2 regions of the Clostridium sp. 19966 genome follow, and region 2 is predicted to be linked to the other one. Evidence: predicted binding sites of a transcription regulator. Region 2 holds the regulator's gene; the other holds the start of a gene.
What was found. Region 2 encodes LexA, which represses DNA repair genes until DNA is damaged. Its sites were predicted from a motif close to CNAACANNTGTTNG; they were not measured.
Positions count from the first base shown of each region.

Region 1: uvrB (excinuclease ABC subunit UvrB) is a predicted target of LexA. The motif match lies at 10,077-10,090, and genes of this name have one in related genera.

Region 1 covers NZ_JACTOJ010000004.1:89,941-105,806, forward strand. The annotation lists gene murB (UDP-N-acetylmuramate dehydrogenase) at 1-72, opposite strand, end outside; gene uvrC (excinuclease ABC subunit UvrC) at 130-2,010, opposite strand; gene IAI10_RS05490 (penicillin-binding transpeptidase domain-containing protein) at 2,049-3,470, opposite strand; gene IAI10_RS05495 (FtsW/RodA/SpoVE family cell cycle protein) at 3,486-4,685, opposite strand; gene IAI10_RS05500 (FHA domain-containing protein) at 4,702-5,139, opposite strand; gene uvrA (excinuclease ABC subunit UvrA) at 5,199-8,021, opposite strand; gene uvrB (excinuclease ABC subunit UvrB) at 8,030-10,024, opposite strand; gene IAI10_RS05515 (IS1595 family transposase) at 10,453-11,457, shown strand; gene IAI10_RS05520 (site-2 protease family protein) at 11,777-13,126, opposite strand; gene IAI10_RS05525 (S41 family peptidase) at 13,154-14,425, opposite strand; gene ftsX (permease-like cell division protein FtsX) at 14,653-15,540, opposite strand; gene ftsE (cell division ATP-binding protein FtsE) at 15,530-15,866, opposite strand, start outside.
Region 2 covers NZ_JACTOJ010000005.1:141,921-157,786, forward strand. The annotation lists gene IAI10_RS06950 (bifunctional 4-hydroxy-3-methylbut-2-enyl diphosphate reductase/30S ribosomal protein S1) at 1-315, shown strand, start outside; gene IAI10_RS06955 (CotS family spore coat protein) at 438-1,487, shown strand; gene IAI10_RS06960 (GNAT family N-acetyltransferase) at 1,521-2,393, shown strand; gene IAI10_RS06965 (hypothetical protein) at 2,459-2,608, opposite strand; gene miaB (tRNA (N6-isopentenyl adenosine(37)-C2)-methylthiotransferase MiaB) at 2,797-4,131, shown strand; gene mutS (DNA mismatch repair protein MutS) at 4,183-6,816, shown strand; gene mutL (DNA mismatch repair endonuclease MutL) at 6,835-8,691, shown strand; gene miaA (tRNA (adenosine(37)-N6)-dimethylallyltransferase MiaA) at 8,732-9,664, shown strand; gene hfq (RNA chaperone Hfq) at 9,737-9,985, shown strand; gene IAI10_RS06995 (methionine gamma-lyase family protein) at 10,055-11,332, shown strand; gene lexA (transcriptional repressor LexA) at 11,375-11,980, opposite strand; gene IAI10_RS07005 (hypothetical protein) at 12,158-12,505, shown strand; gene IAI10_RS07010 (tyrosine recombinase XerC) at 12,565-13,557, opposite strand; gene purB (adenylosuccinate lyase) at 14,108-15,538, opposite strand; gene IAI10_RS07020 (DUF378 domain-containing protein) at 15,688-15,866, shown strand, end outside.

The DNA.
Region 1 (15,866 bases), on a different contig from region 2:
CTCATTCAATAGTATATTTTCTTCTCCCACAATAGCAGTGAAATCAGAAATAAGACCACTATACCTATTCATCTTTTTTCCCCTATCTTAATTGATTTAAACCTAAAATAACAACATTAATAGTATACCCTAACTGTTTTTATCCTTCAAGTGCTGATGAAAAAAGTTAAACACACTTTCTGCAGATTTTTTATCCATGGAAGGCGCTTTTGCTAATTCTTCTAAAGTTGCATTTTTTATCTTATCTATGGAGCCAAAGCTTGACAACAAAGCCTTTCTTCTCTTCTCACCCACATTAGGTATCTCATCCAGCACAGAATGAAGCACCCTTTTATCTCTTAAAGTTCTATGGTAAGTTATAGCAAATCTATGCACCTCATCCTGTATTCTAGTTATAAGCTGCATCACACCAGAGTTTGATTCTATAGGCAATTCTATATTGTTAAATATTAGTCCTCTAGTATTATGATTGTCATCCTTAACCATACCGCATACAGGAATATCTATTCCAAATTTGTTTAGCACTTCTAAAGCTACATTAACTTGCCCTTTACCACCGTCCATAAGTATCAAATCAGGAAAAATGCAAAATTTACCCTTGCTGAACTCTAAATTTCTTTCCTGAATCTTTTTTACTTCCTCTAATCCATGTTCGAATCTTCTTTCTAATATTTCCCTCATGCTATCATAATCATTAGCACCTAAAACTGTCTTTATTTTAAACCTTCTATAATCACTGTTTTTAGGTTTTCCCCCCTCAAACACTATCATGCTGCCTACGGAATCAAAGCCCTGTATATTTGATATATCATAGGACTCTATTCTGAAAGGAGCCTCTTCCAAGTCCAAAATCTCACCGAGCCCTGCAATAGCTTCACTATTTATCTGCTTATCCCTTATGAGCTTTATTTTAAACTGTTCCAGCATAGCAGTGGCATTCTTTTTAACCATCTCTAAAAGCTGCCTTTTTTCTCCTCTTACAGGAACCTTAACAGAAACCTTGCTTCCCTTTTTCGTGCTGAGCCATTCCTCTAAAAGCTCTCCATCTTCCACAGAAGGTACAAATATGTGCGCTGGAATGAAAGGTGTTCCACCATAAAATTGCTTTATGACCTGAGCTATAATACTGCTCTCTTCTTCATCTCCTGTATTCTCAAGGATGTAATGCTCTCTTCCAACTATTTTTCCTTGCCTTAAGAAGAATACTTGAGCGCAGGTATCTTTTCCATCACCATATATATCTATATAATCTTCATCTTCAAAGTTTCCTATGATTATCTTCTGTCTTTCCTGGACTTTTATCAGCACATTGATTTTATCTCTCAAAGCCGCAGCTCTTTCAAACTCCAAATTTTCAGAAGCCTCGTTCATTTGCTGCTTAAGCCTTCTTACGAAATCAGTGTCTTTTCCTGAAAGAAGGTCTATTACATCTTGAACAATTTCACTGTATTCTTCTCTATTTATATATCCAGCGCAGGGTGCCTTGCAAAGCCCTATATGATAGTTGAGACAAGGTCTTGTTTTTTCTCCTGCTTCCGTTATATTCCTTTTGCAGGTTCTTAAGGGGAAAATCTTTTTTACTATATCTAAAGTCTCGTACACCACTGAAGCATCCGGATAGGGTCCAAAATACTTGTTCCCGTCCTTAACATAATTTCTTACAACGAAAGCTCTTGGGAACTCTTCATTAGTAGTAATTTTAATAAAAGGATAATGTTTATCATCCTTTAAAAGAATATTATATCTAGGCCTGTATTTCTTTATGAGGTTACATTCTAATATAAGAGCTTCTCTTTCAGAATCTGTAACTATATATTCAAATTCAGCTATATTCTTAACCATGGCCTTAACCTTGGAAGTATGATTAGAAGAATTCTGAAAATATTGTCTTACTCGATTTTTAAGTATTTTTGCCTTTCCTACATAAATAACTTCACCTAGTGAATTTTTCATTATATATACGCCCGGCTTATCAGGCAGCATTTTAAGCTGATACTCAAAGTCAAACATAAGTCTCACATCCTCTAGTCAATATAGCGAAACAAAATTTATTTTCCAAGTGCTGTTTTTATTACTCCTGAAGTTATTTGGGCAGCAGCTATACCACCCTGTCCTCCATCCTCTACAATTACTGCTACTGCAACTGTAGGATTACTATAAGGTGCAAAGCCTATAAACCAAGCGTGTGGCGTAGAATTTCCGTCATCACTGTGGTCCGCTGTTCCTGTCTTTCCAGCTACTTCAACACCTGCTACACTGGCAGCTCTTCCTGTTCCAGAGGTTACAACTCCTCTCATATAGGAACCTATCTCGGCAGCTATATCCTTGGTGGTGACAGTATTTAAAATTTCCGCCTGCACTGTACTGATGGTTTTTCCATCATAAGTCATCACTTTTTTTACCAGGTTTGGCTTCATCATTACTCCCCCATTTGCAACAGTGGAAGCTACTAATGCCATCTGCATAGGAGTAGCTAATATGCTGCTTTGTCCTATACCACTTTGAGCTATATTTCCAGGCTCCGTACTCGGTATAGTAGGAAATCTGCTGTTATCCACTATAATGCCATTACCTTTAATACTTTTATTAAAGCCATAGGATTCTGCCGTAGCCTTAAGCTTACTGTTTCCAAGCCTTCCTGCTATAGTTCCAAATACAAAATTACTTGAAACTTGAAGTGCCTGTTTTAAATTAATATCTCCATTAACTTCTCCTCCAAAATTGCTAAGAGAGTATTTTGAGTTAAAATACAGTTTTCCTGTATCATGAAATATTTCATTATCTATCCCTGGCAAATTCTGAAGAGCAGAAGTTGTAGTAACTACCTTAAAAGAAGATCCAGGGGGATATAAGCCAGAAACTGCCCTATTCAGCAAAGGCCTGTTTTTATCACTATTTATGCTGCTCCATATAGTATCTAAATTGTTAGGATCAAAGGAAGGCTTAGATACCATAGCCAATATTTCTCCTGTTTTAGGATTTAATGCAACAACTGCACCTTTTCTGTCTCCTAATAAATCATAAGCAGCCTTTTGAACATTAGAATCCAAAGTAGTTTCTATGCTATGACCTACTTTTTCCTTATCAACGCCTTTATTCTTCCAAAGATCCCAGAAAGAAAGTTCGTTATCGGCCATAAGATCATCATCATAGGTGCTTTCAAGACCAGTGATTCCATATTTCTGGTTTACATATCCAAGAGCATGAGCAAATAGTGCACCTCCTGTATATTCCCTCTTCTGTGTTAATGTATTTATCTTCTCGCTTTTAGTGAGTGCGGTCATATTCCTATCATATATTGTTCCTCTGAGCACCTCATTTCTCTTTGCCCAAAGTCTTTTATTATTCGTGTTTTTAGCTACTGATGGTCCTTTAACTACTATGAAATAAGAGAAATAAGATATTAAAAGACAAAACAGTAAAAAGAATATTATAAGCACCTTTTTTATATTTTTAGATATATCGTCCATATTCTAGCCTCCTCTCTAAGCATCTTCTGAAATTTTCTGTAATATGCCAAGTGCAAAGAAAATTGTCAGCATAGATGTTCCTCCATAGCTTAAAAGTGGCAATGTTATACCTGTAAGAGGTATTGCACCTACAACTCCTCCTATTATGACTAATACTTGGCTTGCAATCATTACACTGTATCCGGCTGCTACTAACTGAGTAAATCTATCTTCTATATAAAAGGAAACTCTAAGACATCTATAGAATAGCAAAAAATATATGAGTATTATGCCGAATCCTATGAATGTCCCAAATTCCTCACAGATAGCTGCAAATATAAAGTCACTATCTGCCACAGGTATGTATCCTGGATACCCCATGCCCAAGCCGCTGCCTAAAAATCCTCCAGAAGCTATAGCAATAAGTGATTGTACAAGCTGATACCCTTTATCTGTAGGATCAGCCCATGGATTTCTCCAAATATCAACTCTTAATCTTACATGAGCAAATAATCTATAACTTATATATGCTCCTATGGCAAATAATATAAAACCTACAAGTACGTATTTGCCTTTAGAGGTTGATATGTAAAGCATAGTTACAGAAATACAAAAGAATATCAATGCCGATCCCAAGTCTTTTTGAAGTACCATAAATCCCAAGGTAGCCATAACTACTAAAGCTGGCTGAATTAAATCCAAAAAAGTTTTATACTTGCTGAGAGCACTAGCTAAGTAAAGCACAAGAAATATTTTTCCTATTTCAGAAGGCTGAAACCCAAAGCCTCCTACATATACCCAGTTTTTAGATCCGTATTTAGTAGTACCTATGAACTCAGCCATTGCCATGAATATTAAAGTTCCTACCAAATAAATCATCTGATACTTAGAGTAATTCCTAATATCGGGAAGTATTACTACAATAAGTATAAACATGGACATTCCCAGCACAAACCATACTATCTGCTTTATGGCTTCTCCAGAGCTTATTCTATATATCATGGCTATACCTATAACTGACAGTATAGCTGTGAACTGTAATATGTACTTATCACCATCAGGAAAAAACTTTCTTATTACTATATACGCATAAGTTACTAATAAGCATACTATTCCTGCAATTATCAGTGCACCTTTATCAAAAGGCTGTTTAAGAATAAAAAGGTTGCCAAATATAGCAAATGTCAGCAGGTATGTCATAAATAGCAGCCCAATTTCACCTCTTCTACTTTTCATCCAATCACCCCGAATCCTATCCAATCACTCTAAAGACAGTATTCCCTATCTTTATTTCGTCTCCTACTTCTACAGTAACTTTATCTGTTATGTTACCACCATTAAGTTTGGTGCCATTAGTGCTTCCAAGATCCTCTAGTATAAAATCATTATTTTTAACATAGATTCTGGCGTGATGTCCCGAAGCATAAGGATCATTTATTATCACGTTATTCTCTTCTTTTCTTCCTATAGTTAATCCAGCACCTACCGGAACTATACTTCCTCTTTTCAAATTGGAGTTTTCACTTACGTATTCCACTTCAAGTCCTAGAGATTTTCTTAATATTTTCTTTTTATCACTATTGTTTACATCCTTGTACATTATCCTTAAGGACATGAAAATTATTATGAATATTATGGATATAAATACCGCTATAAAAATAGGTCTAAGCAATTTAGCATAATCCACCATAACTACACCACCTCAATTAATTTAAAGACTAGCATATTTTTATGCTAGTCTAAAATTTATTATAACATTTTTTTGAGATATTGTCCTGTATAGGAGATTTTATTCTTGCATATTTCTTCAGGAGTTCCGCTGCAAATTACGGTTCCTCCTTTATCTCCGCCTTCTGGTCCTAAATCTATTATATGATCTGCGCATTTTATAACATCTAAATTATGCTCAATTACCACTACTGTATTTCCTACATCTACTAGCCTTTGAAGTATCTTTACCAATCTATTTACATCATCAATATGAAGACCTGTAGTAGGCTCATCCAAAATATACAAGGTCTTTCCTGTACCTCTCTTAGAAAGCTCGTAAGCTAGCTTTATTCTTTGAGCTTCTCCACCGGAAAGCTGAGTGGAAGGCTGACCTAATCTTATATATCCCAGACCTACATCATAAAGGGTCTGGATTTTATTTTTTATTCTAGGCATATTCTCAAAGAAATCCAGTGCTTCCTCCACTGTCATATTGAGCACTTCATCAATATTCTTGCCTTTATATTTTACCTCAAGAGTCTCTCTGTTATACCTCTTACCCTTGCAGACTTCACAAGGAACATAAACATCAGATAAGAATTGCATCTCTATTTTAATTATTCCATCACCAGAACAAGCTTCACATCTTCCGCCTTTTACATTAAAACTGAATCTTCCCGGCTTATAGCCTCTCATTTTTGATTCTGAGGTGCTAGAAAATACATCTCTTATTATATCGAACACACCAGTATAGGTTGCTGGATTGGACCTAGGTGTTCTGCCTATAGGGCTTTGATCTATATCTATTATTTTATCAATATTTTCATATCCTGTTATTTCCTTATGTGCTCCTGGAAATACCTTTGATTTATTTATAATTTTATTTAGTCCTTTATATAGTATTTCATTTACAAGAGTACTTTTCCCTGATCCTGACACTCCAGTTACAGCAGTTAATACTCCTAAAGGAATTTGTACATTTATATTCTTTAAGTTATTTTCTTTTGCTCCCTTTATCTTTATAAAGTTTCCATTGCCTTTTCTTCTTTCTACAGGCACTTCTACCTTTTTTTCTCCTGTAAGATATTGACCTGTTATGGACTCACTGCATTTTTTAACTTCCTCAAGAGATCCGGCAACTATTACCTCTCCGCCGTGTTCTCCTGCTCCAGGTCCTATATCTACAATAAAATCTGCTTCTTTTATTGTATCTTCATCATGCTCTACCACTACTAGAGTATTTCCTATATCTCTCAAGTGCTTAAGAGTTGCAATAAGCTTATCATTATCTCTCTGATGCAAGCCTATGCTTGGTTCATCAAGTATATATAATACCCCCATAAGGCTGGAACCAATCTGAGTAGCAAGTCGTATTCTTTGAGCTTCTCCTCCTGAAAGTGTTCCTGCATTTCTTGCCAGATTTAAATAATCAAGTCCTACATCTATTAAAAACTGCAGTCTGCTTTTAATCTCTTTTACTATCTGAGCACTTATCATCTTATTCTTTTCAGAAAGCTCTAACCCATTTACAAATTCAAGCTCATCTCTTATTGGAAGCTTGCAGAATTGACTTATATTCTTATCTGCTATTTTTACAGAAAGAGCCTCTGGCTTTAATCTGTCCCCTTTACATTTAGGACATGGATTATCACTCATAAATTGTTCTATTTCGTTCTTTATGTAGTCTGAGTTGGTTTCCATATACCTTCTTCTCATGCTGTTTATTATGCCTTCATAATTATGATTGAATTCCCCCTGAGAAAATTCCTTATCATATTTAACTACAAGCTTTTCACCTTTTGTACCATAAAGAAGTATATCCACAATTTTATCTGAAAGCTTTTCAACAGGTGTATCTAAAGAAAATTTATATTTCTTGGTTAAAGCCGTGAGCACAGCAAAAGTCCAGGAATCTTCCTTCAATCTTCCTTCTCCCCAAGCTGCAATAGCTCCTTCCATGATACTCTTGCTCTTATCAGGAATAATTAAATCTGGGTCTATCTCCATTAAAGTTCCAAGCCCATCGCATTTATCACATTTTCCAAAAGGTGAGTTAAAGGAAAATAATCTTGGTTCTAGGTCATCAATGCTTATACCGCAGTCTGGGCAGGCAAATTTTTCACTGAATAAAATGTCTTCTCCATCTATAATGTTTATTATTACAAGCCCATCAGCTATTTTTAATGCTGTTTCTATAGAATCTGCTAAACGACTTCTTATATCTGGTTTTGCCACCAATCTATCTATGACTGCTTCTACAGTGTGTTTAATATTTTTTTCAAGCTTAACATCATCTTCTGTAAGGTCATACATAATTCCATCTATTCTTGCTCTTACAAAGCCGTTTTTCTTTATATTTTCAAGAACTTTTTCATGTTCGCCTTTTCTTCCTCTGATTATAGGTGCTATAACCTGTATTTTGGTTCTCTCTTCCAAAGAAAGCACCTTATCTACCATAACATCCACAGTTTGCTGGCTTATTACTTTACCGCATTTAGGACAATGAGGCACTCCTATTCTAGCATACAAAAGTCTTAAATAATCATATATTTCCGTAACTGTACCTACAGTAGAACGTGGATTTCTGCTGGTAGTCTTCTGATCTATTGATATAGCTGGAGACAATCCCTCTATGTAATCTACATCGGGTTTATCCATTTGTCCTAAAAACTGTCTTGCATAGGATGATAATGATTCTACATACCTTCTCTGTCCTTCTGCATACAATGTGTCAAATGCCAGGGATGACTTTCCCGAACCTGATAGACCAGTAAATACTACTAGCTTATCTCTCGGAATTTCCAAGCTTACATTCTTCAAGTTGTTTACCCTTGCACCTTTTATCTTTATAGTATTTCCCATCTCACACCTCAACCTTTATTTATTTTATTCAACTTTTTCTTTAACTCCATAAGCTTATCTCTGAGCTGTGCAGCTCTTTCAAACTGCAATTCCTTTGCGGCTATTCTCATTTCAGCCTCAACCTTTTCCATAGTCTTCTCTAAGTTTTCCTTAGTTCCTTCTAAAGCTTCTTCCATAGAGCCATATTCCACACCTTCCTCGGATACCTTGGATACTTCTATAACATCCCTAATATCCTTCATAACAGTGGTTGGAACTATTCCATTTTTTTCATTGTATTCAATCTGAAGCTTTCTTCTTCTATTTGTTTCTCCTATGGCCTTTCCCATCGAATCCGTGATTCTATCCGCATACATTATTACCTTACTCTCACTATTTCTTGCTGCTCTTCCTATAGTCTGGATCAGCGATGTCTCTGAACGTAAAAATCCTTCCTTATCCGCGTCTAATATTGCTACCAATGCAACTTCCGGTATGTCCAATCCTTCTCTTAACAAATTGATACCTACTAGAACATCAAATTCGCCTTTTCTTAAATCTCTTATTATCTTCATTCTCTCTATAGTATCTATGCCAGAATGAAGATAGGTAGTTTTTACATTGAGTTCTTTTAAATACCTTGTAAGATCTTCAGACATTCTTTTAGTAAGTGTGGTTACCAACACTCTGAAGCCCTTAGCCACAGTTTCTTGAATCTGAGTATACAAATCATCTATCTGTCCTGTCACAGGTTTTACAATTATCTCTGGATCCAGCAGTCCTGTAGGTCTTATTATCTGCTCTGCCACTATAGAAGAATTGTTAAGTTCATAAGCTGCTGGGGTGGCACTTACGAAAATAACCTGATTTATTTTTCCTTCAAATTCGTTGAATTGAAGTGGCCTATTATCAAATGCAGATGGAAGTCTAAAACCATAATCCACAAGTGTATTTTTTCTAGATCTATCTCCTGCGAACATGGCTCTAACTTGCGGAAGAGTTACATGACTCTCATCAATAAACAATAGAAAATCATCAGGGAAATAATCTATTAATGTTTGAGGAGGAGTTCCTGAATCTCTTCCATCAAGAATTCTAGAATAGTTTTCTATGCCGGTACAATATCCAACTTCCCTCATCATTTCAATATCAAAGTTTGTTCTCTGCTTTAATCTTTGCGCTTCCAATAATTTATCCTGAGAGGTAAGTTCCTTAAGCCTATCTTCTAATTCGTCTTCTATCTTTTTAATAGCTACCTCTAATTTTTCCTGAGATGTTGCAAAATGCGATGCCGGGAAAATCTGGGTATGTTTTAAATCATGTAGTATTTCACCAGTTAGGATATCAAATTCTCTAATTCTTTCTATTTCATCACCAAAGAATTCAATTCTTATTCCTTTTTGGTTTGTTGAGGCAGGAACTATGTCAAGCACATCTCCCTTTACCCTAAAGGTAGATCTGTGGAAATCTATTTCGTTTCTCTCATACTGCATTTCTACAAGTTTTTTGATAACTTCATCTCTTTCTTTGTTCATACCTTCTCTTAAAGATAAAGAAAGTTTTTTATACTCTTCTGGATTACCAAGTCCGTATATACATGATACAGAGGCTACAATTATAACATCGCTTCTTTCAAATAGTGCGGATGTAGCTGAGTGTCTGAGCCTTTCTATCTCATCGTTTATTGAAGCATCTTTTTCTATATATGTATCTGTCTGCGGAACGTAAGCTTCTGGCTGATAATAGTCATAGTAGGAAACAAAGTATTCTACAGAACTGTCCGGGAAGAATTCTCTAAACTCTGAACAAAGCTGAGCTGCTAATGTTTTATTGTGGGCAAGCACCAATGCCGGCTTTTGCACCCTTTCAATTACATTTGCCATGGTGAAAGTCTTTCCCGACCCAGTTACTCCCAGAAGTGTCTGACCTCTATGACCTTGCTGAAGTGATTCCACAATTTTATCTATGGCTTTAGGTTGGTCTCCCGTAGGTTTATATTTAGATTTTATCTTAAACTCTCCCATTGTACAGCCTCCATTGCTAATATTAAGGTCTATATTAAATGTAAAACATTTACGAATATTTGTTCGATATTAATATTTTATACTTTTGGTATTTGTATGTCAACATACAAATGAGGTATGTTTGTTGCTAAAATTTATCCATCTATTTATGTCACAAAATGTAGTAGATAAGAAATGTTTAATTGCTACTGTAGGATTTATAGCTCTTAGTCACAAAATGTAGTAGATGAATTTATAAACTTAATTCTAACCTTTACTATTTATTATCTCTTAATTAATAGTTATTAATCATTTATAAAATTAAGCGCGCAAAATTTCATATAATATTTTGATTTAAATGATTAAAAAAATTTATTGCGTCAATAATTAAATTAGAACATCAGTTCGATTAATAAAGAATATATAATTTTGAAGATTGGAGTTTAAAAATGAATAAATTAGATATGAATAATCCCTTAGATAATATTGAAAGTACATATAAAAATCCTATATTAAAATCGGCTAACTGGAAAAATGAATTTCTTACAAACCATGATGTAGCTTCCATAATAAATTCTATTAAAAATACTCCTAATGCTTTATCATGCTGTCCTCATTGTAACTCAAACTCTATTATTAAAAACGGTAAAAATAGACTATTAAAGCAACGATATAAGTGTAAGAATTGCGGGAAAATATTTTGCTCATCTACAGGCTCTCCCTTATACCACAGCAAAAAACCTTTAGCTTATTGGATTAATTATTTAAATTGCATGAATAATTGTTTTACTATTAGAAAAAGTGCTAAAGAAGTTGGTATTCATAAAAATACTTCTTTTTATTGGCGACATAAGATTTTGCATTCTCTTTCATCACTACTTCCAGTTAAATTAAATGGTTTAATAGAAATAGATGAAACTTATTTTGATGAAAATCTTAAATCTAATTGCAGCAAATATAATCTGTATAATATATTAAATTGCGGCAAACCAAGAAATAAAGTTTGTGTTCTGTCTTGTGTTGATGAGAATGGTATTATATTTTCTAAAACAGCTTGTTTAAACTCTCCAAATTATTCTATTATAAATTCATTGCTTTCAAATAAAATTCCTAAGAATTCTGTACTTTGTACCAAGAATCATTATAAATATGAAAGCTTTGCCAAAATACATAAATTAGAAATACACAAAATCGCTAGAATATCCTTTAATCCACTTTCAAAATTTAATTTATCCAAGGTAAGAAGCTTTGAAAGCGCACTTCATAATTTAATTTACAGTTTTAGAGGAGTAGCTACAAAATACATGGATTTTTATATTACATGGAATAAGTGGAATTTTATAAACTCTAGAAAAACTCTGTTACAAATTATAAAAAGCACATTGTATGATATTATTCTCTATGGAAGCAATATTAAAATACGCAATTTTAAATTCATATGCAGCATAAACTAATTATTAGATTGCAAATAAACTTTTTAATTCAGAATTGTTTTTATTAAACGTAAAAATAATATTTTTGTTCTTACAATTATTATTCTTTCAAATATTTAATTTATGAAATATCTTGTATGTTCTTAATTATATCTCATAAGCTATAACTACTATTTTTTGTGACTTAACTACATGTAATTTAAAGGTGCAATACTAGGGTGCAATTATAGTAAAATTATGAGCCTTTACCATAATTTATTTTTCTAAAAAATAATGACAAAAAAACCTGTATCAATTTAAGAATCTATATAAATCTTGATACAGGTTATGTATTTAAATATTATTGTTTTTTGTCTTCATCATTATTTTCATCTTTATCATCATCTTCTTTGTTTTTCTTATTAACTATGTTACTTAAAAAATCCGAAAATTTCATATCTTCATATCCTATGACCATACTTTTTTTGGGAACAGACTTTGGAACAAATACAACACCCAATTTTCTAGTTGAATCATATTTATCATTATTTAAAATTTCTTCTCTTCCATACGACCTTTTTAATTTAATTTTCATTATTCCGTTGTAAGAACATTTTATACCTTCAATTACATCAGTCTCTTTTTCAATTTGCACATCATTTATTTCTAATAAAGTGTCGCCGCTCTTTATTCCCATAAAATGTGCAGAAGATTTTGGAGTTACATCCAAAACCATTATACCGTCTCCATCACTTACAAATTTATATTTGCTGCTCTTCTCAAATTTACTTTGAATTTTTAACATTAATTCGTGAGCTAACGGAGCAAAAATTATTACGAAAACCTTAGTTGCAAAATTAATGTGAGCCAACTGTGCAACTAAAGTTAGTAATATACCATAAATTAAAATAGATATACCAGAAATTAAAGTTTTTTGTACCTTAGTTTTAGTAAAAGTTACTGTGTTATATCCTAAAATCGCATATAAGGGCAATGCTGCCATAACAGCACTCTTAAGAAAAGAGGCTGAATAATTATTGGAAATAATAGGCCACCAATTTGGAGTCTTGACAGCTTCTACAACATCACTTGCACTTGTAGCTGAAGAAGATATTAAAAATATTATTAAAATAGGGATTGGCCAATATCTTTTATATGCAAAACCGCCAGCGATTTTACCATCACTATTTGTAAAAACCGGAATTGCACCTCTTCGTCCATCAATAACAACAAGTATACCCTCTATTATATGCAATATTCCAACTAAGGTCATAAGTGCTGTAACATCAATATTAATATTGAATCCGTGCATAGGCGAACCAGTAAAATATTTATACACATCATTTGTGAGTATACTGGCAAATGCAAGTACTGCTCCTGAATATGAAAAACATATATATTTAGGTTTTATAAGCATAAGAATTATTGAAATAATAAAAATTATTTCAATGCCAGAATTCTGATTAAACATTACTCCTGCATAAGTTAGCATAATGCTTCCTAATATCCCTGCAAATATGCCCATTACTACCTGAGACAATGTAAGTTCTAATGGTGAACTTATGGTTTCACCAATAACCATTTTTTGCATCATAGACACTTTTCTATTTTGAAAAAATAATACAAATGCCAAAATAATTAAAATACTCGCTAAAGATGGATCAACTATTGCATAAGTCAATGCCCTAAGAGTATAAATCGCTAAATCCATTGAAAAGAATCCCCCTCGTTAATCATCTTATTTCATTCTATCGTTAATTAGCTCCAATGCTTTGTTTAATTGAGCATCTGAAGCTTTGTTATAGGTGTTAGATTCTAACGCCTTCTCATAATCGTAGTTAACAGTAACATCAGGAGTAAAGCCAGTTTTATGTATATTTTCTCCATTAGGAGTATAATATTTAGAAACTGTGACTTTAAGAGCAGTTCCATCATTTTTATCTGGTATAATTTGCTGAACAATTCCTTTTCCAAAAGTCTTGCTACCAACTAATGTACCCAGTTTATAATCTTTTATTACTCCAGAAAATACTTCCGAAGCACTTGCAGTGTCACCATTTACTAAAACCACCAAAGGTATATTCTTTAATAACTGCTTATTGCTTATGGACTTTGTAACTTGGCTTGAGCCATCCTTATACTTCTGAGTTACTATCACTTTATTGGAATCAACAAACTGTGAGCATATGTCTACGCATACATCAAGTTCTCCGCCTCCATTTTCTCTAAGATCCACAACAAGACCTTTCATACCTTTATTTTTCAAGCTTTTAGCAGCAGCCTCAAATTCATTAGCTGAATTAGTATCAAAGGCAGAAAGCTGTATATATCCTATGTTATTACTTAGCATTTCACTCTTTACAGTATTCATTGTGACTTTTGCTCTCTTAACTTTCACATCAAAAGATTTGTCATCTCTAAGTATAGTTAAATTTACTTCTTCTCCTTCTTTGCCCTTCATCATGGATACCGCATTATCCAGATTGCTAGCACTTACAGGAGTTGCATTAACTTTTGTTATGGCATCTCCATTATGTAATCCCGCTTTTTGAGCAGGTGAATTTTCAAACACAGTTTTTATTATAATCTTACCATTTTCTGCAGCATAACTTATACCTATTCCTACATAAGCCGAATTCATACTATTAGTAAAATTAGTAAAGTCCTCCTTATTCATAAAAACAGTATACGGATCATTAAGCCCTGAAGCTAAGCCCTTTGTTGCACTATCCACCAAAGCATTTTCGTCTATTTTTTCATAATAATATTTATTGAGCTGCCTATTAATATCAAATAATTTTGCAAACTCCACAATTTCATCGCGGGTAGCTACATTCTTTATATCTTTATAATCATTATAATCTTTCTTGCTTATGGCATATTTATTACCAGAATAAAGCGCTATAAACGATCCTAAATATAAAGATATTATATTGGTAGCCAAAAATAATACAACAACTATAGCAACAATTTTCTTATTCACCGTCTTTTTATTGTTATTTTCATCCATTATGCTATTCTCCCCTTACCTAAAACAGTATCTCCATTGAAAATATTTTAACTTTCATATAGCCTTTATATTGTATGCCATTTTTATGAAAATAAATACATTCATAATATTTTTATTAAAATAAAAGGCAGACATTCAGTCAGCCTTTTACTATGAAAACTAATTCAATTTTAACACTATAGTTTAAAATAATCTAGCCATTTAAATAATTTTGATTTTGCTCTATGTTACACCTTAAGAAATCTTCTTAAAGCTACTATACTAGCTAAAGCTCCTATTATCGCCCCACCAAATAAGAACTCCCAAACTAAAGATCCCATGGCATAAGATGGATTTATTAAAGTTATCTTAAATGAGAAACTAGTAAGTCCATTAAATACAGCCTTATAAGTTATGTATAACAAAGTGTTAGATATTACAGAACCTATAACCCCTATAATTAATCCTTCTATAATAAACGGCCATCTTATAAACCAGTCAGTTGCTCCCACAAACTTCATGATACCGATCTCTCTTCTTCTTGAATAAACAGCAAGTCTAATAGTATTACCTATCAAGAAAAATGAAACTATAGTTAAAAGTATGAACATTGCTATCCCCATATATCTAACAGCTTTAGAAATTGCTATTATACCGCTTACAATTTGTCTTTGATTTTTTACTGATTCTACTCCATCAAGTTTTTCAGCTTTGCTGGTAACAGAATCTGCATACTCTGGAGCTTTAAGCTTTAATGTAAAAGATGCTGGAAGAGGATTGTGACTATTATCATAACCGCTAAGCGCATCAGAATCCTTAAGCTGATTCTTAAAATCACTAAGTGCCTGATCCTTACTTACATATTTAACATCCTGTATCTGATTATCTTCCTTAAGTGAGTTTTCAATATTCTTTTGCTGCATAGTATTTATATCGTCTTTAAGATACACCTGTACTTCAACACTATTTTGAAGGTTTCCCACTAGTTTATTTGCGTTTTGTATAGTTAAAAGAAATATTCCTAAAACAAATAAGCTAGCAGCAACAGTAGCTACAGAAGCTAAACTTAAAGTAAAGTTTCTTCTTAAGCTTCTAATGGCATCTACGCAAAAGTACTTTATACTGCTAATCTTCATATTCGTATTTCCCCCTCTTTTCGTCTCTTACTATTACGCCATTTTCAACAGCTATAACTCTCTTTTTCATGTTGTCCACAATTTCCTTAGCATGTGTAGCCATAAGTACAGTAGTACCAGCCTTATTTATATCATTTAAAGTGCTCATTATCCCATTAGCCGTCTCAGGATCAAGATTACCTGTAGGCTCGTCAGCTATAAGAATAGATGGACTATTTACAAGAGCTCTAGCAAGAGATATTCTCTGCTGTTCTCCACCGGACAACTCATTAGGGAAATGCTTAAATTTATCTGATAATCCAACCATAGCAAGCACCATAGGAACC
Region 2 (15,866 bases):
ATAGATATAGATAAAGAAAATAAAAAGTTATCTTTAAGTATAAAAGCTCTTTCTGAAGATCCTTGGGCTAACGTAGATGAAAGATATCCTGTTAATAATATAGTGCTTGGGAAAGTAGTAAGATTTGCTGATTTTGGTGCATTCATAGAGCTAGAGCCTGGAATAGATGCTTTAGTACATATCTCTGAAATAAGTCACAAAAGAATTAATAAGCCATCTGATGAGTTAATCATAGGTCAACAGGTAAAAGCTAAGATTTTAGATGTAAACAAAGAAGCTAAAAAGATAGGGCTAAGTATTAAAGCTGTAGAATAATAAAAATTATCTAATTTTTAAGATGTTATTGTAATTTATATTCAATAACATCTTTTTATTTTTCATCTAATATAATTAACTAAGATATATTTATAAATGTATTATAGATTAGGAGAAAATGTATGGAGTTTCATGAAAATATTTTAAACTATAAGGAAATAGATATTATAACTAAAGTGCTAAATCATTATAATATTTATGCCGATAGTATAAGTAAAGTAAGAAGTGCTTTTAAAATAACATCAGAAAATAAAATTTATTTTTTAAAAAAAATGAAACATGGATCTTCTAAGGTGAAAAATGGTTATTATATAGTAGAATATCTTAAAAAAAATTCTTTTGAGTATGTTGCTTCATATTTAAGAACAGCTAACGGAGAATATACTGTTAAAAGTGGAGGTCATGTTTTTTACTTAACTGAATGGATAGACGGTGAGGAGTGTAATTATAAAACCTTAGAGGAAGCTAAAAAGTGTGCAATTTTATTAGCTAATTTTCATTTAAGCTCAGGCCATATAGATACTCAAAAACTACATATTAAGTCAAATATGAAAAATTGGCCAAGATTAATGAATAAGTGTTTGCGAGATTTAGAAAAATACAAAAATATAATAGAATCAAAAAAAAATAGAAGTGATTTTGATAATCTATATTATAATAATGTGGATATTTATTATAATATAGGTATGACAGCCTTATCTATACTTAATAATTCTCAATACTATAAGTTATCTTACGAAGCAAATAAAAAAAGGACACTATGTCATGATAGTTTTTACTATCAAAATATATTAAAAAAAGACAATCAATATTATATTGTGGATCTTGATTCTATAGTAATAGATCTTCAAATAATGGATTTAAGTAAATTTATTAGAAGATTAATGCCTAAAAAAAATTATATGTGGGATTTTAATTTTGCTAAATCTTTAATAGAAAGTTATAATAACATTAAGACGCTGTCATTAGATGAATTAGAGATCATGCTCTCAATGATAGTTTTTCCTCATAGTTTTTGGAAGCTAGGAAGAAAAATGTATATCAAACATAAAAAATGGAATGATGAAAAATATCTAAGAAAACTTGATAAATTAATTAAATATAGTAATCAAAAGCAGTTATTTATACAAGATTATATAAAATATTTAGAAGCATATAATCTTGATAAATAGATACGTCACAAAATATTGATTTTGGAGTAAATTATGTTTAAGAGTAATATACTAAAAAAAAGCCAGTTAGATGCTTTAAAGCAATTAAATTCAAAAAGATTAGACTTTAACATGCTAAATGAAGATTTTTTTAATGCCTATAAAAGCAGTAATATTATAAATAGATTTATACTCAGGCACCAAGTAAATGTTTTAAAATATTATGATCAATGCATAGGTTTTTTATGGACTAACCCAATTGGTGCTAGCCGACATAATTTTTATATAAATTCTATGTATATAGAGGATAAGTATATAGATGGTGATATTCTTAATATTTTAAATATATTTAAGCACAAATCTTCAGTAATTTATGAATGTAAATTAAATAAAGTCAATCAATATGCATTAACTAAATTAGGGTTTAATGAAAAAGAAAGCACTTTAGAACTAAAAAAAATAATATCTGCTAAAGAAACTATATTTAATTTAAGCAATTTAAAATTTATCCCATTTAAAATAGGCCTTGATGAGAAAAGAAGATGCGATTTACAAAATGAAATATTTAAGAGCAGTACTAGAGAGCCATTAAACGTGGAAGATATATATATAGATGAAATTCAAGAATATTATGTAAATGATTGGTGTATATTTTTAAAGCTGAACAATGAATTTATAGGTTACGGCCAAATAATTAAATCTTCTAATATTCCCGTAATTGTTAATTTTGGTATTCACAGCAGATATCGAAAAAGAGGTTTTGGCGAAGCATTACTTTCGTATCTTATTAATATACTTTATGATGCTGGGTATAAGGAAGTGATAATAAAAGTAAATAAAAAGAATAATGCTGCCTATAATTTATATATAAAAAAAGGTTTTGTAAAATATGATGAGTATTTTACTTGGATTCTAAATAAGGGTTAATCAGCATTTATTATAAAATAGCCCCTAGAATCATAGGGGCTATTTTGATATCACACATTGAGTAATTAATAAAAAAGAGTTTCTTGAGGTACATATGATGGTTTTGAAGTTATAACATTATCTATTTTAGTTTTGTCATAATAAGCCCTATCAATGATTGTCTTATATTTCATATCATCTTTTTTTTCTTTTTCATCCTTTTTGGCATCATACATATTATCACTCCTCCTTTAGACATATTTTGCATAAGAAGAATGGTTTTTATACCAAATATAAGTACAAAATCTTTATATTTATAATTTTTTTTTATAATAAAAATGAAATGCTTTCAAAATTTCTATAAATTATATATAATTATCTGTGAAGAGTTCAAAATATTACACTGAAGGAGCTAAATTTAGATATGACCAAAAATGAAAAACAATTACTTTATTATATAGAGACTTGGGGTTGTCAAATGAATGAAGAAGACTCCGAGAAACTTTCAGGAATGCTTAAGAATATGGGATACACTCCTACAGATTCTAAGGATGATTCAGATATAATCATTTTTAATACTTGTTGTGTTAGAGAAAATGCTGAATTAAAAGTTTTCGGAAACTTAGGTGCTCTTAAAAAAAGAAAAAAAGATAATCCTAATTTAATAATAGCTTTATGTGGTTGCATGATGCAGCAGAAAGATATGGCTGAAAATGTACTAAAAAGGTATCCTTTCGTTGACATTATTTTCGGTACCCATAATGCACACAAATTCCCTGAATATTTAAACTCTGTACGCCATCAAGGAAAATCTGTTATAGAAATTCTTGATAAGGAAGTTGGAGTTGTTGAGGGTCTTCCAGTAGACAGGAAAAGTGATATAAAAGCCTTTGTTACCATTATGTACGGGTGTGACAACTTTTGTACTTATTGTGTTGTCCCTTATGTTAGAGGTCGTGAAAGAAGCAGAAAGAGCAGTGAGATAATTAATGAAATCGAACAATTAGTTAAGCAAGGATACAAAGAGGTAACTCTTTTAGGACAAAATGTTAATTCCTATGGAAAAGGCTTAGAAGAAGATATAGATTTTGCAAAACTTCTTAGGAAAGTTAATGAAATCGAAGGCTTAGAACGAATTAGATTTATGACCTCTCATCCTAAGGACTTATCGGATGATGTAATCTATGCTATAAGAGATTGCAGTAAAATTTGTGAGCAAATACATCTTCCTGTACAAAGTGGATCTTCTTTATTATTAAAAAAGATGAACAGGCACTATACAAAAGAATATTATATCGAATTAATTGATAAGATAAAAAAGGAAATTCCTAATGTAGCTATTACTACAGATATAATAGTTGGATTTCCTGGAGAAACGGAAGACGATTTTAATGATACATTGGAACTTGCTAAATATGTTAAATATGATTCTGCTTTTACTTTTATATATTCTAGAAGAAAATACACACCAGCGGATAAGATGGAAGAGCAGGTAGATGAAGAAATTAAACATAATAGATTCAATAGGCTTATAGATGTTATAAACGAAGCCAGCATAAAGAAAAACAAGTCCTATCAGGATAAAACTGTGGAGGTTTTAGTGGAGGGACCAAGTAAAAATGATGAGACTAAGCTTATGGGAAGGACTAGAACAGGTAAGCTTGTTAACTTTCCTGGAGATGCTAGCCTCATAGGCAAATTGGTAAATATAAAAATAGTAGAAGCACTCACTTTTTCTTTGAATGGTGAATTGGCATAATTAACTTATAAAAGCTCTGTTGGGGGCTTTTATATTTGGGAGGGAAATCGTATGGCACTTACACCAATGATGCAGCAATATTTAGAAGTTAAAGATAAATGTAAAGATTGCATTCTATTTTATAGATTAGGTGATTTTTATGAAATGTTCTTTGAAGATGCTGAAATAGCGTCTAAAGAACTTGAGCTTGTTCTTACTGGAAGAGATTGTGGACTGGAAGAAAGAGCTCCCATGTGTGGTATACCATATCATGCTGCAAATAGTTATATTGGGCGCCTCATAAGTAAGGGGTATAAGGTTGCAATAGGAGAACAGTTAGAAGATCCTGCAACAGCTAAGGGGATAGTAAAAAGGGGTATAATAAAAATTATAACCCCTGGAACTTTTACTGATTCCATGTTTCTAGACGATAATAAAAATAACTATATCATGAGCATGTATATTGATGAAGACAGCTTAATGTGCGGTTTATGCTTTGTAGATATATCTACTGGGGAATGTTATGCTACTAATTTTAATTTAGTTCCTACATTAATAATAGACGAAATTTCCAAATTTTCTCCTAAAGAAATTTTAATAGAGGAAAATATATCAGAATCTATTATCAATGATATTAAAGCAAAATTTCAGATTACATTAACTGTAAGATCTAAAGAGTATTTTAAGAATAACTATTTAGATAACCTAAATAGTCAATTTAAAAATGAAAGATTTGATAATTTAAATACCAGTGTATTATATAGTATAAACGGAATTCTTAATTACATACTTGATACCCAAAAGCTTACTTTGTCAAATATAACAGATCTTCAATTTTACAATATAATTGATTACATGAATATGGATATAAACACAAGAAAAAATTTAGAACTTACAGAGAACATAAGGGATAAATCAAAGAAAGACTCTCTTCTTCATATTATAGACAGAACATCTACTTCTATGGGAAGCAGAATGATAAGAAAATGGCTCGAACAGCCATTAATAAATAAGGTACTAATAGAAGATAGGCTGGATGCCGTTGAGGAAATAAGAAATAATTTTTCAATACTGTCTGAATTAAAAGAAGCTTTAAAAAAGGTTTATGATATAGAGAGGATTATAGGAAAAATTTCAGCACAAAGCGTAAATGCAAAGGAAATGCTTTCCTTAAAAAGCTCTGTAAACAATATACCTAAAATAAGGAATATTATAAAAGACTCTAATAGCAATTTACTAAGTTTTATCTATTCAAATCTAGACGAATTAACGGATATTTATAAGATTTTAGATCATTCAATTATAGAATCCCCTTCCTTATCTGTAAAGGAAGGAAATATAATTAAAGATGGCTATAATCCGGAAATTGACGAACTAAGAAAAGCAAAAATTCACGGAAGAGAATGGATAGCTTCTCTTGAAAATCAAGAAAGAGAATTTACTGGAATAAAATCTCTTAAAGTAGGTTATAATAAGGTATTTGGTTACTATATAGAAATTAGTAAATCCAATTATTCTTCTATTCCAAAAGATAGATATATAAGAAAGCAAACTTTAGCTAATGCTGAAAGATTTATAACAGAAGACTTAAAAGTAATGGAAGAAAAGATATTGGGTGCAGAAGAGAAACTATGTTCATTGGAATACAATGTTTTTGTTGAAATAAGAAATTCTATAGAAACCAATATAAATAGAATGAAAACTAGTGCCAGACTTATATCTGAAATTGATTGCATAACTTCTCTTGCTGATGTAGCTTTAGAGAATAATTATTGTAAACCTAAAATAAATGAAGAAGGTTACATCAATATTAAAGATGGAAGGCACCCTGTAGTGGAAAAAGTCATAAACAAGGGAACATTTATATGTAACGATGTTTATTTAAACAATAAGAATGATCAAATGATTATAATAACAGGTCCTAATATGGCAGGTAAATCTACATATATGAGAGAAGTAGCTTTGGCCTCAATATTAACACAAATAGGCAGCTTTATCCCTGCTTCTTCAGCAGATATATGTATTTGTGATAGAATATTTACTAGAATAGGTGCATCGGATGACCTCTCATCTGGAAAGAGCACTTTCATGGTAGAAATGTCTGAGGTGGCAAACATATTAAATAACGCTACTAATAATAGCTTGGTGCTTCTTGATGAGGTTGGTAGGGGTACTAGTACCTATGACGGTTTAAGCATAGCCTGGGCTGTTATAGAGTATATAAGTAATAATGATAATTTAAAATGTAAAACTTTATTTGCTACACATTATCATGAATTAACGAAATTAGAAGGTGAAATTCCGGGAGTTAAGAATTATTCTGTCTCAGTAAAAGAAATAGGAAACGAGATAGTATTTTTAAGAAAAATTGTGCGGGGTGGAGCTGACCAATCCTACGGAGTAGAAGTTGCAAAACTTGCAGGACTTCCCCAAAAAGTAATCGATAGATCTAAAGAAATATTAAGTATGCTTGAGAAGAACTCTTCAGAAGACGAAAATACTATAACTGTGTCTCAGGAAGTACAATCTTCAAAGCATGAAAAGAACAGAGATAACCAAGAAAATTCTGCTTATCAAATGAATTTTCTTGATTTAGAGAAAAATTCTCTTATTAAAGAGATTTCTTCTATAGATATTCTTAATTTAACGCCTATGGATGCTATGAATAAGCTATATGAGATAATAAAAAAATCAAAGAATTTATAAAGTGGGAGGTGATAATTTATGAAGAGAATTAATATGCTAACGGAAGAAACCTCCAATAAGATTGCTGCAGGAGAAGTAATTGAAAGACCTTTTTCTGTAGTTAAAGAATTAGTAGAAAACAGTATTGATGCTGGGAGTAATTCTATAGATATCATTATTGAAGAGGGTGGATTAAAGAGCATAAATATAATAGATGATGGTAGTGGCATTCATCCAGAAGATCTAAGCAAAGCCTTTTTACCTCATTCCACCAGCAAAATACAAAATATTGATGATATATTTAATATTAATACTTTAGGCTTTAGGGGAGAAGCACTTGCAAGCATTGCTGCAGTATCCAAAGTAAACTTAAAAAGCAGAACTAAAGAATTTGATTATGGAAGAGATATAGAAATAGAAAGCGGTAAAATAAATAGCATTAAAGACGCTGGCTGCAATTTAGGTACAAATATTTTAGTGAGAGATTTATTCTTTAATGTTCCAGCAAGACTTAAGTTTATGAAAAGTTCTTCCAAGGAAGCTTCCTCAATTTCAGATATTATCAATAGGCTAGCGCTGTGCAATCCAGACAAAAGCTTTAATCTTATTAATAATAATAAAAACGTGATGCATACTTATGGTACCAATAACATAGTTGATGTTATTAGAATAATATATGGAAAAACTGTTAGTGAAAATATAATTTATTTTGAAAATCATAATGATACAGCTTCCGTATATGGATATATAGGGAATGCAGATATTACTCGAGGTACAAGAAATCATCAATCTATATTTGTAAATAAAAGGTATATAAAAAGTAAATTGATTACAGCTGCAGTGGAAAACGCGTTAAAATCATTTTTGATGATAAATAAATTTCCTTTTTTTGTTGTATTTTTAGACATATACCCTGAATATATAGATGTTAATATTCATCCTACAAAAGCAGAAATTAAGTTTAAAGAAGATAGAGAAATATTTAAACTTGTTTTTGATGGAGTTCATAGCGGACTTAGAGAAAGCTTAAAAGAAAAGTTTGAGCTACAGCTTAAAAATGACATAAACGAATTAGAAAGCAATAGTCCTATTTTAAAAGAGTCTTTACCTGATGATAGTAACTATTTTAAAAATAATTCAGTCATTCCAGTTGAACCTATTACAATAGATCTTCCTTTAGATTTAAAGAAAAACTCTGATTCGCTAAACTCTTATACAAAAATATATGATCAAATAACACAAAATGATTATATAAAAAGTAATAAAAGTGAAAACATATCTGAAAATCAATTAGTTTATAAAGAGGAAAGTGCTAAGTTCCCCGATTTAAAATATATTGGAACTTTTAATAACACCTACATAATGTGCGAATATGCTTCAGAATTATATATAATTGATCAGCATGCTGCTCATGAAAGAATTATGTTTGAAAAGTATAGAAAGGAAATTGGAGAAGGTACAGTTACATCACAAATACTTCTTTCACCGGTTGTATTAGAACTTTCAGCAGAAGATTATTTTATATATTCCGAAAATGATGAAATTTTTAAAAATGCTGGTTTTAATATAGAAGTTTTTGGAGATAATACTATAACTATAAGAGAAGTTCCTTATATACTTGGAAAGCTTGAATACAAAAATATGTTTCTTTCTATGATTGATAGCATAAAAAATTCATCCAGCGCCAAAACTGTGGATATAAAATATAATAATATTGCTACTTTAGCCTGTAAATCAGCAGTTAAAGCTAATCATAAACTAAATGAACAGGAAATAGGTGCACTTTTAAATGATTTAAGATATGCTGAGGAGCCATTTAACTGTCCCCATGGGAGACCTACTATAATAAAAATGACACTATATGAACTTGAAAAAAAGTTTAAAAGAATTCAGTAGATATAATAATTATTATGTAAACTAAACAGGAGATAAATTAATGAAACCTAAAATAATAATTATAGCAGGGCCTACGGCTGTTGGCAAAACAGATATATCTATTAAGTTAGCGCACATGCTAGACACGGAAATAATTTCAGCAGACTCTATGCAAATATACAAAAGGATGGATATAGGATCTGCAAAAATTTCGCCAGAGGAGATGAGTGGAGTTCCTCATCATATGATTGATATAATAGAACCTTGGGAAAGTTTTAGTGTTGCTGATTTTAAAGAACAATCCGAAAAAATAATTTCATCGATGATACAGCATAACAAAATTCCATTAATAGTAGGCGGAACAGGTCTATATATAGACTCTTTAATTTGCAACTATAATTTTACGGATGCAAATAAAGATGAAAATTATCGACTTTATTTAGAAAACTTGGCTAATGAAAAAGGAGCTGAGTATATATTCCATATGCTTCAAGCTGTAGATTTTGAGGCTAGCTTAAAAATTCATAAAAATAATGTAAAACGAGTTATAAGAGCATTAGAAGTATATAAGCTAACCGGCAAGCCTTTTAGCCAGTTTGAAATTGATGAATCAGCTAAATATGATATACCTTATGATGTGTTGTATTTTGTACTTACAATGAAAAGAGAAGCCTTATATAATCGCATAAATTATAGAGTAGATAAAATGCTGGAATTGGGACTTATTGAAGAGGTTAAGCAATTGAAATCTTTCAATTGCAATGCAGATATGCAATCCATGAAAGGTATAGGATATAAAGAAATATTATATTATTTAGATGATAAATATACGCTTGAAGAAGCCATTGAATCTATAAAAAAGGGCAGCAGAAACTATGCAAAAAGGCAGCTTACTTGGTTTAGAAAAGATAGCAGAGTTCATTGGATAGAAAAAGAAAATTTTCGTTCTGATAATGATATTCTTACTTACATGATAAATTTAATAAAAAAATAATTCATATATTAAAAGGATTTTTTATAATTATATAGAATTAATAAAAAAAGAGGTATTTGGAGGGATAACATAATGAATAAAACAACTAACAATTTGCAAGATATTTTTTTAAATAATGCTAGAAAGAATAAAATAGTAGTGACAATCCATCTAGTGAATGGATTTCAATTAAAAGGCTTTGTAAAAGGTTTTGATAATTTTATTGTGGTTTTAGATAATGATGGTAAGCAGATGATGATATATAAGCATGCTATATCTACAATCACTCCAGGAAGAAACATACTTTTTAACAATACAAACGAAGATGAAAATATAGAATAATAAAAAAGAATAGGCTGTAATTGCCTATTCTTTTTTTATATGCTAATATTGTTACGGAGGTATGTGAACATGAATATTAACACTAAAGATTTTTTAAAAAGCAAATATAAAATAAAAAATGAAATCATAGAACTTATTGAGAGAGCAGAAAAAGAAGTAGCTGAAGAATTTGAATACTATGATGATATAAAGCAACTAAATCAATTAAAAGTATTAGCAGCTTTTCAAGATGAAAGAATAAGTGAATCACACTTTACTAATAGCACTGGCTATGGCTATGGAGATATAGGTAGAGACTCTTTAGATAAGGTCTTTGCTCAAGTCTTTAATACAGAAAGCGCACTAGTTAGACCTCATTTTGTTAATGGTACTCATGCTATAGGAACGGCTCTATTTGGTAATTTAAGACCTGGCGATACTCTACTGACTATAGGAGGATTACCTTATGATACATTACATAATATAATAGGAATTAGCGATAAAGAAAAGCTTGGTTCTCTAAGAGAATACGGAGTTAAATATAAGCAAATTAATTTATTAAATGATACTTTTCAATTAGATAAAATAAAGTTTGAATTATTAAACGATTCATCGATAAGACTAATTCATATTCAGAGATCTACTGGTTACGGATGGAGAAAATCATTTTCAATAGATCAAATAGAAGGAGTCATAAAATTTATAAAATCTATAAGAAATGATGTTATTTGTTTCGTAGATAATTGTTATGGAGAATTCATAGATATAAAAGAACCTACAGATGTAGGTGCAGATTTAATGGCCGGATCATTAATAAAAAATGCTGGAGGAGGTCTGGCTCCTACAGGTGGATATATTGTAGGAAAGAAAGAATTTGTTGAACAAGCATCCTATAGATTGACTGTTCCCGGAATAGGAGGGGAGTGTGGTTCAACTTTTGGAGTTATGAGACAGCTTTTCCAAGGGTTATTTTTAGCTCCTCATATATCTATAGAAGCTGTAAAAGGGGCTGTGCTGTGCGCTAAACTCTTTGAGTTAGCAGGGTTTGAGGTGTTGCCTAAATACAATGATAGGCGAAGCGACATAATTCAAGCTATAAAATTTAACGATAAAAATAAACTGATAAATTTTTGCAAGGGTATTCAGAAGGGATCGCCTATAGACTCTTTTGTAGAATGTGAACCTTGGGATATGCCAGGGTACAATGATCAAGTAATAATGGCTGCTGGCGCTTTTGTGCAAGGAGCCTCCATAGAATTATCTGCCGATGCTCCAATAAGAGAACCTTATATAGCATATTTACAAGGTGGATTAACTCTAGAACATGTAAAAATAGGGTTGATGATTGCTTTAAATAATATACTTTAATCAAAAAAGAAAGCTGCAGTAGTTTACTCAGCTTTCTTTTTGTTAATATGCTCTATAAAGACCAACAAGCCTTCCAAGAATTTTACAATCTTTAACAATTATAGGATCCAAATCTTTGTTTTCAGGTTGAAGCCTTATATGGTCTTTTTCTTTATAAAAAGTTTTTATTGTTGCTTCATTATCAATGAGAGCTACTACTATATCTCCATTATCAGCAATATCTGTTTTTTCTATTATCGCCATATCTCCATCTAAAATACCAGCTTCTATCATACTAACACCTTTAACATTTAGTATAAATAATTGATTATTATTTTTTACATAATTTAAAGGTATGCTGAAAGTATCTTCTATATTTTCAAAGGCTAAAATAGGCATACCAGCAGTTACTTTGCCTACAATAGGTATATTTATCATTTCTCTTTTACTGTTTGCTAATTCCGTTATCTCTAAAGCTCTTGGTTTAGTAGGATCTCTTCTGATTAAACCTTTCTTTTCTAATCTTTTTAAATGACCGTGAACAGTTGAAGTTGACTTAAGTTCTACTGCTTCACATATTTCTCTCACTGAAGGTGGATATCCCTTATCTTCGGTATATTTTTTTAAAAAATCGTATACTTCTTTTTGCTTAGTATTTCGTTCAGTCATAGTAATACACCTCTCAATCATAAATTAATTATAACATTATTTATATCAAATATCAAACTTACGTTCTATTATTTATTTTTCTATTGAAATTTAGTTCTTATTTCATTATACTATTGTAAGTGTAGGATATTATAAATTAATTTTATAATATATAATATTGTAAAAGGAGATACTTTTATGAGTAAAATGTGTTTATTTAATTCAAATAAATTATGTAATGACTGCGGTGAATGTAATATCTGTGATTTAGATAGCAGCAAAATTTGTGATAATTGTGGTAAATGTTTAGAAGAAAATAATGATGATTACAGAGAAGTTATAGTAGACAGTATAGAAGAAGATACTATGCAAGAGGAACTCGTTTTAGACGTAAGGGATGAGTTCGATGATAACTCTGATCCTGTAGAATATATAGAAGATGTAACTGGCTTAGGCGAAACCCTAGAAGATAAAGACAATGCTATTTTTGAAGAGTTATTTCCTGGATTTTTTATATCAAAGCATTTAAAGAAAAGCGATATATAAATCACACAATTAGAATTATAGAGCTTAAGAAATCAAAAGCCTTAAGCTCTATAATTCTACTACATATCATTTAAAGGGTTTGAATTTACAGCCTGTCTCAATTTATCATCATCAACATGAGTATAAATTTGTGTAGTGGATATATTTTCATGGCCTAAAATCATCTGAAGGCTTCTTATATCAACTTTTCCGTGCTTATACATAAGTGTAGCTGCAGTGTGTCTTAACTTATGCGGAGTATATTTTTGCTCATCCAATCCTGCTTCTCCAATATATTTTTTAACAATTCTTTCAACCGTTCTTTTATTAATTCTGCATTTCCTTTCGGAGACAAATAAGGCATCTTTGTGTTGAGAAGGAATTTGCGTTTGCTTTTTGCTTCTTTCTATTATGTAATTATTTAAAGCACTAATACAGGAATTATTTAAATATACAGTTCTTTCTTTATTTCCTTTACCTATTATAGTTAAAGTATCTCCTTTTATATTGCTAATATTGATACCGCACAATTCAGATAAACGCATTCCACAATTTAAAAACAATGTTATAATGCAATAATCTCTAACATAATTGGAATCTGTTTTATCCATTTTAGTAAGTAAAGCTTTGCTTTCATCCAAGGTTAAATATATAGGATGTCTTTTTTGAATTTTGGGGGATTCTAATTCAAGGGTAGGGTTTTCATCTAAAAATTTAGCCTTTCCATATAAATATTTGTAGAATGATTTCAAAGTAGCTACTTTTCTAGCTCTAGCATATGTACCATTGTTTCTATAATTTTCAGCAAAAGAAAGAAACGCAAATAAATCAGCTAATTTAATTTTCTTTATAAAATTATCATCTATATCGTTAATTTCTATTTCTTCAAATTCTAAATTTTTGTCTGCTAAACCCTTGTATATTTTCATAAACCTAAAAAAGGTAAGCAAGTCTACCTTATATGCATTTATAGTATTGGGAGACTTTCCTTTTATAGTTGATAAATAATTTACAAACTCTATAACTCTTTCAGGAAACCTTGTATCAGATATAATATTAAAATCATATTTCATACTTATACCAAACCTCCATAGGGGATAATTAAAGTTTTATGAGCATCAATAAACGCTTCTATGTTAATTATAGCATAAATTCCATACTTTTTTCAACCACATGTCGCTAAATGGTTATTTAGCGACGTATATTTAAGGTAAAATAGATCATATTTCTTTAAGTTTTATTGCTTTTGCAGCTATAATCCCAATTCCCTTTTATAAAATTTAATAAACAAATCATCAAATTATATTTGTTGTCGTAAAAAAATTATTAAAACAAATAATGTTGAATATCTGCTAAAGCGCGTTTTTACTTTATATATAGTAATTGTCGTTTATTAAGCTATTTATGCAGAAAATTTCTTTTTTCATTTTTGCTGATTTATTTTGCATTTATAACTTATGTATATTTATACCATTATTTCCCATCCACAGATTGAGTATAATTACGAAAATTATATATATAAACATTTTAATCCCAATTTGTGGATATATATCTTTTATAATTTTTTATAAAAAAATAGAATTCTCTTATACAAGAGAATTCTATTTTTAATAATTTTATTTTTTATAAATTAATTTCAGCATGAACGCCGATTATATCTTTATTAGATTCCAATATAGGTTTTACACACTCATTAACAAAATCGTCAACCTGAGAAGGAGCTCTCCCTACAAATTCAGAAGGATCAATGATATCAAGAATTTCTTTTTCACTCATATTGAAACCTTCATCATTAATAATTCGTTCTATCAAATCATTGTTTTTGCCTTCTTGTTTAACTCTAGAAGCAGCAGCCATAGAATGTATTCTAATTCTTTCATGTAATTCCTGTCTATCCCCACCTTTTTTAACTGCTTCCATAAGTATATTCTCAGTAGCCATAAAAGGTAATTCATTTTTTACATGAGACTCTATAACTTTCTCATAGACAACCATATTTTCTGATATATTTAAATATAAATTTAACACTCCATCCAAAGCTAAAAAGGCTTCAGAAACAGATAATCTCTTATTGGCAGAATCATCCAATGTTCTTTCAAACCATTGAGTTGAAGCTGTTATGGCTGGATTCATTGCATCAACTATAACATATCTAGATAAAGCGCTTATTCTTTCAGATCTCATAGGGTTTCTCTTATAAGCCATAGCTGATGAGCCAATTTGATTTTTTTCGAAGGGTTCTTCTACTTCCTTCATGTTTTGTAGCAGCCTTAAATCATTGCTAAATTTATATGCACTCTGAGCTATTTCTGATAAAGTATTTAAAACTATTGAATCAAGTTTCCTTGGATACGTTTGACCTGTAACCATATAAGAAGCTTCAAATCCCATGCTCTTGCATACCATTTGATCAAGTCTTTTTACCTTATCCTCGTCATCGTTAAATAGATTCATAAAACTAGCTTGAGTACCCGTAGTTCCTTTAACGCCTAATAATTTAATATTGCTTATAGCAAAATCTAGATTTTCTAAATCCATGGTAAGATCTTGAATCCATAAGCACGCCCTTTTTCCAACAGTTGTTAATTGAGCAGGTTGCAAATGAGTAAATCCAAGAGTAGGCATTTTTTTATATTTTACAGCAAATTTAGTAAGAGCAGCTATAACATTAATTAGTTTTTTTCTTATCAGCAATAAAGCTTCTTTTATAATTATTATATCTGTATTATCGCCTACATAACAGCTTGTTGCTCCTAAATGAATTATTCCTTTAGCAGATGGACATTGAAGTCCATAGGCATATACATGACTCATAACATCATGTCTAACTTCTTTTTCTTTCTTTTCAGCATCTTCGTAATTTATATTCTCAGCATTAGCTTTAAGTTCATTAATTTGCTCAGCTGTTATATTCAGCCCCAAATCCTTTTCGTTTTCTGCTAAAGCTATCCAAAGTTTTCTCCAAGTCCTAAACTTCATATCATCTGAAAATATATAACTCATTTCTTTTGAAGCATATCTAGCATTAAGCGGTGTATTGTATAAATCTCTCATTTTTAGCCTCCTTAAATGATCTTTAATATTAGTATTTAATAATTTAAAATAAAATTCTTTTTCTGTAAAGTACTCAGTTCTATATGCAATTATAGATAATATAATTCTATTATAATAATCTTATTTAATACTGTAGGAGGTTAATAAATATGTATAAATTAAGCCTGCCAGACAAGATTACTATTATATTGGTGCTGATTGGCGCATTAAATTGGGGTTTTATTGGAATAGGCAACAATGATTTCAATATAGTTGCACAGATTGCAAATGCTTTCGGATTTGCTTCTTCTGTTGTAGAAAGAATAATTTATTTAGTAATTGGCCTATC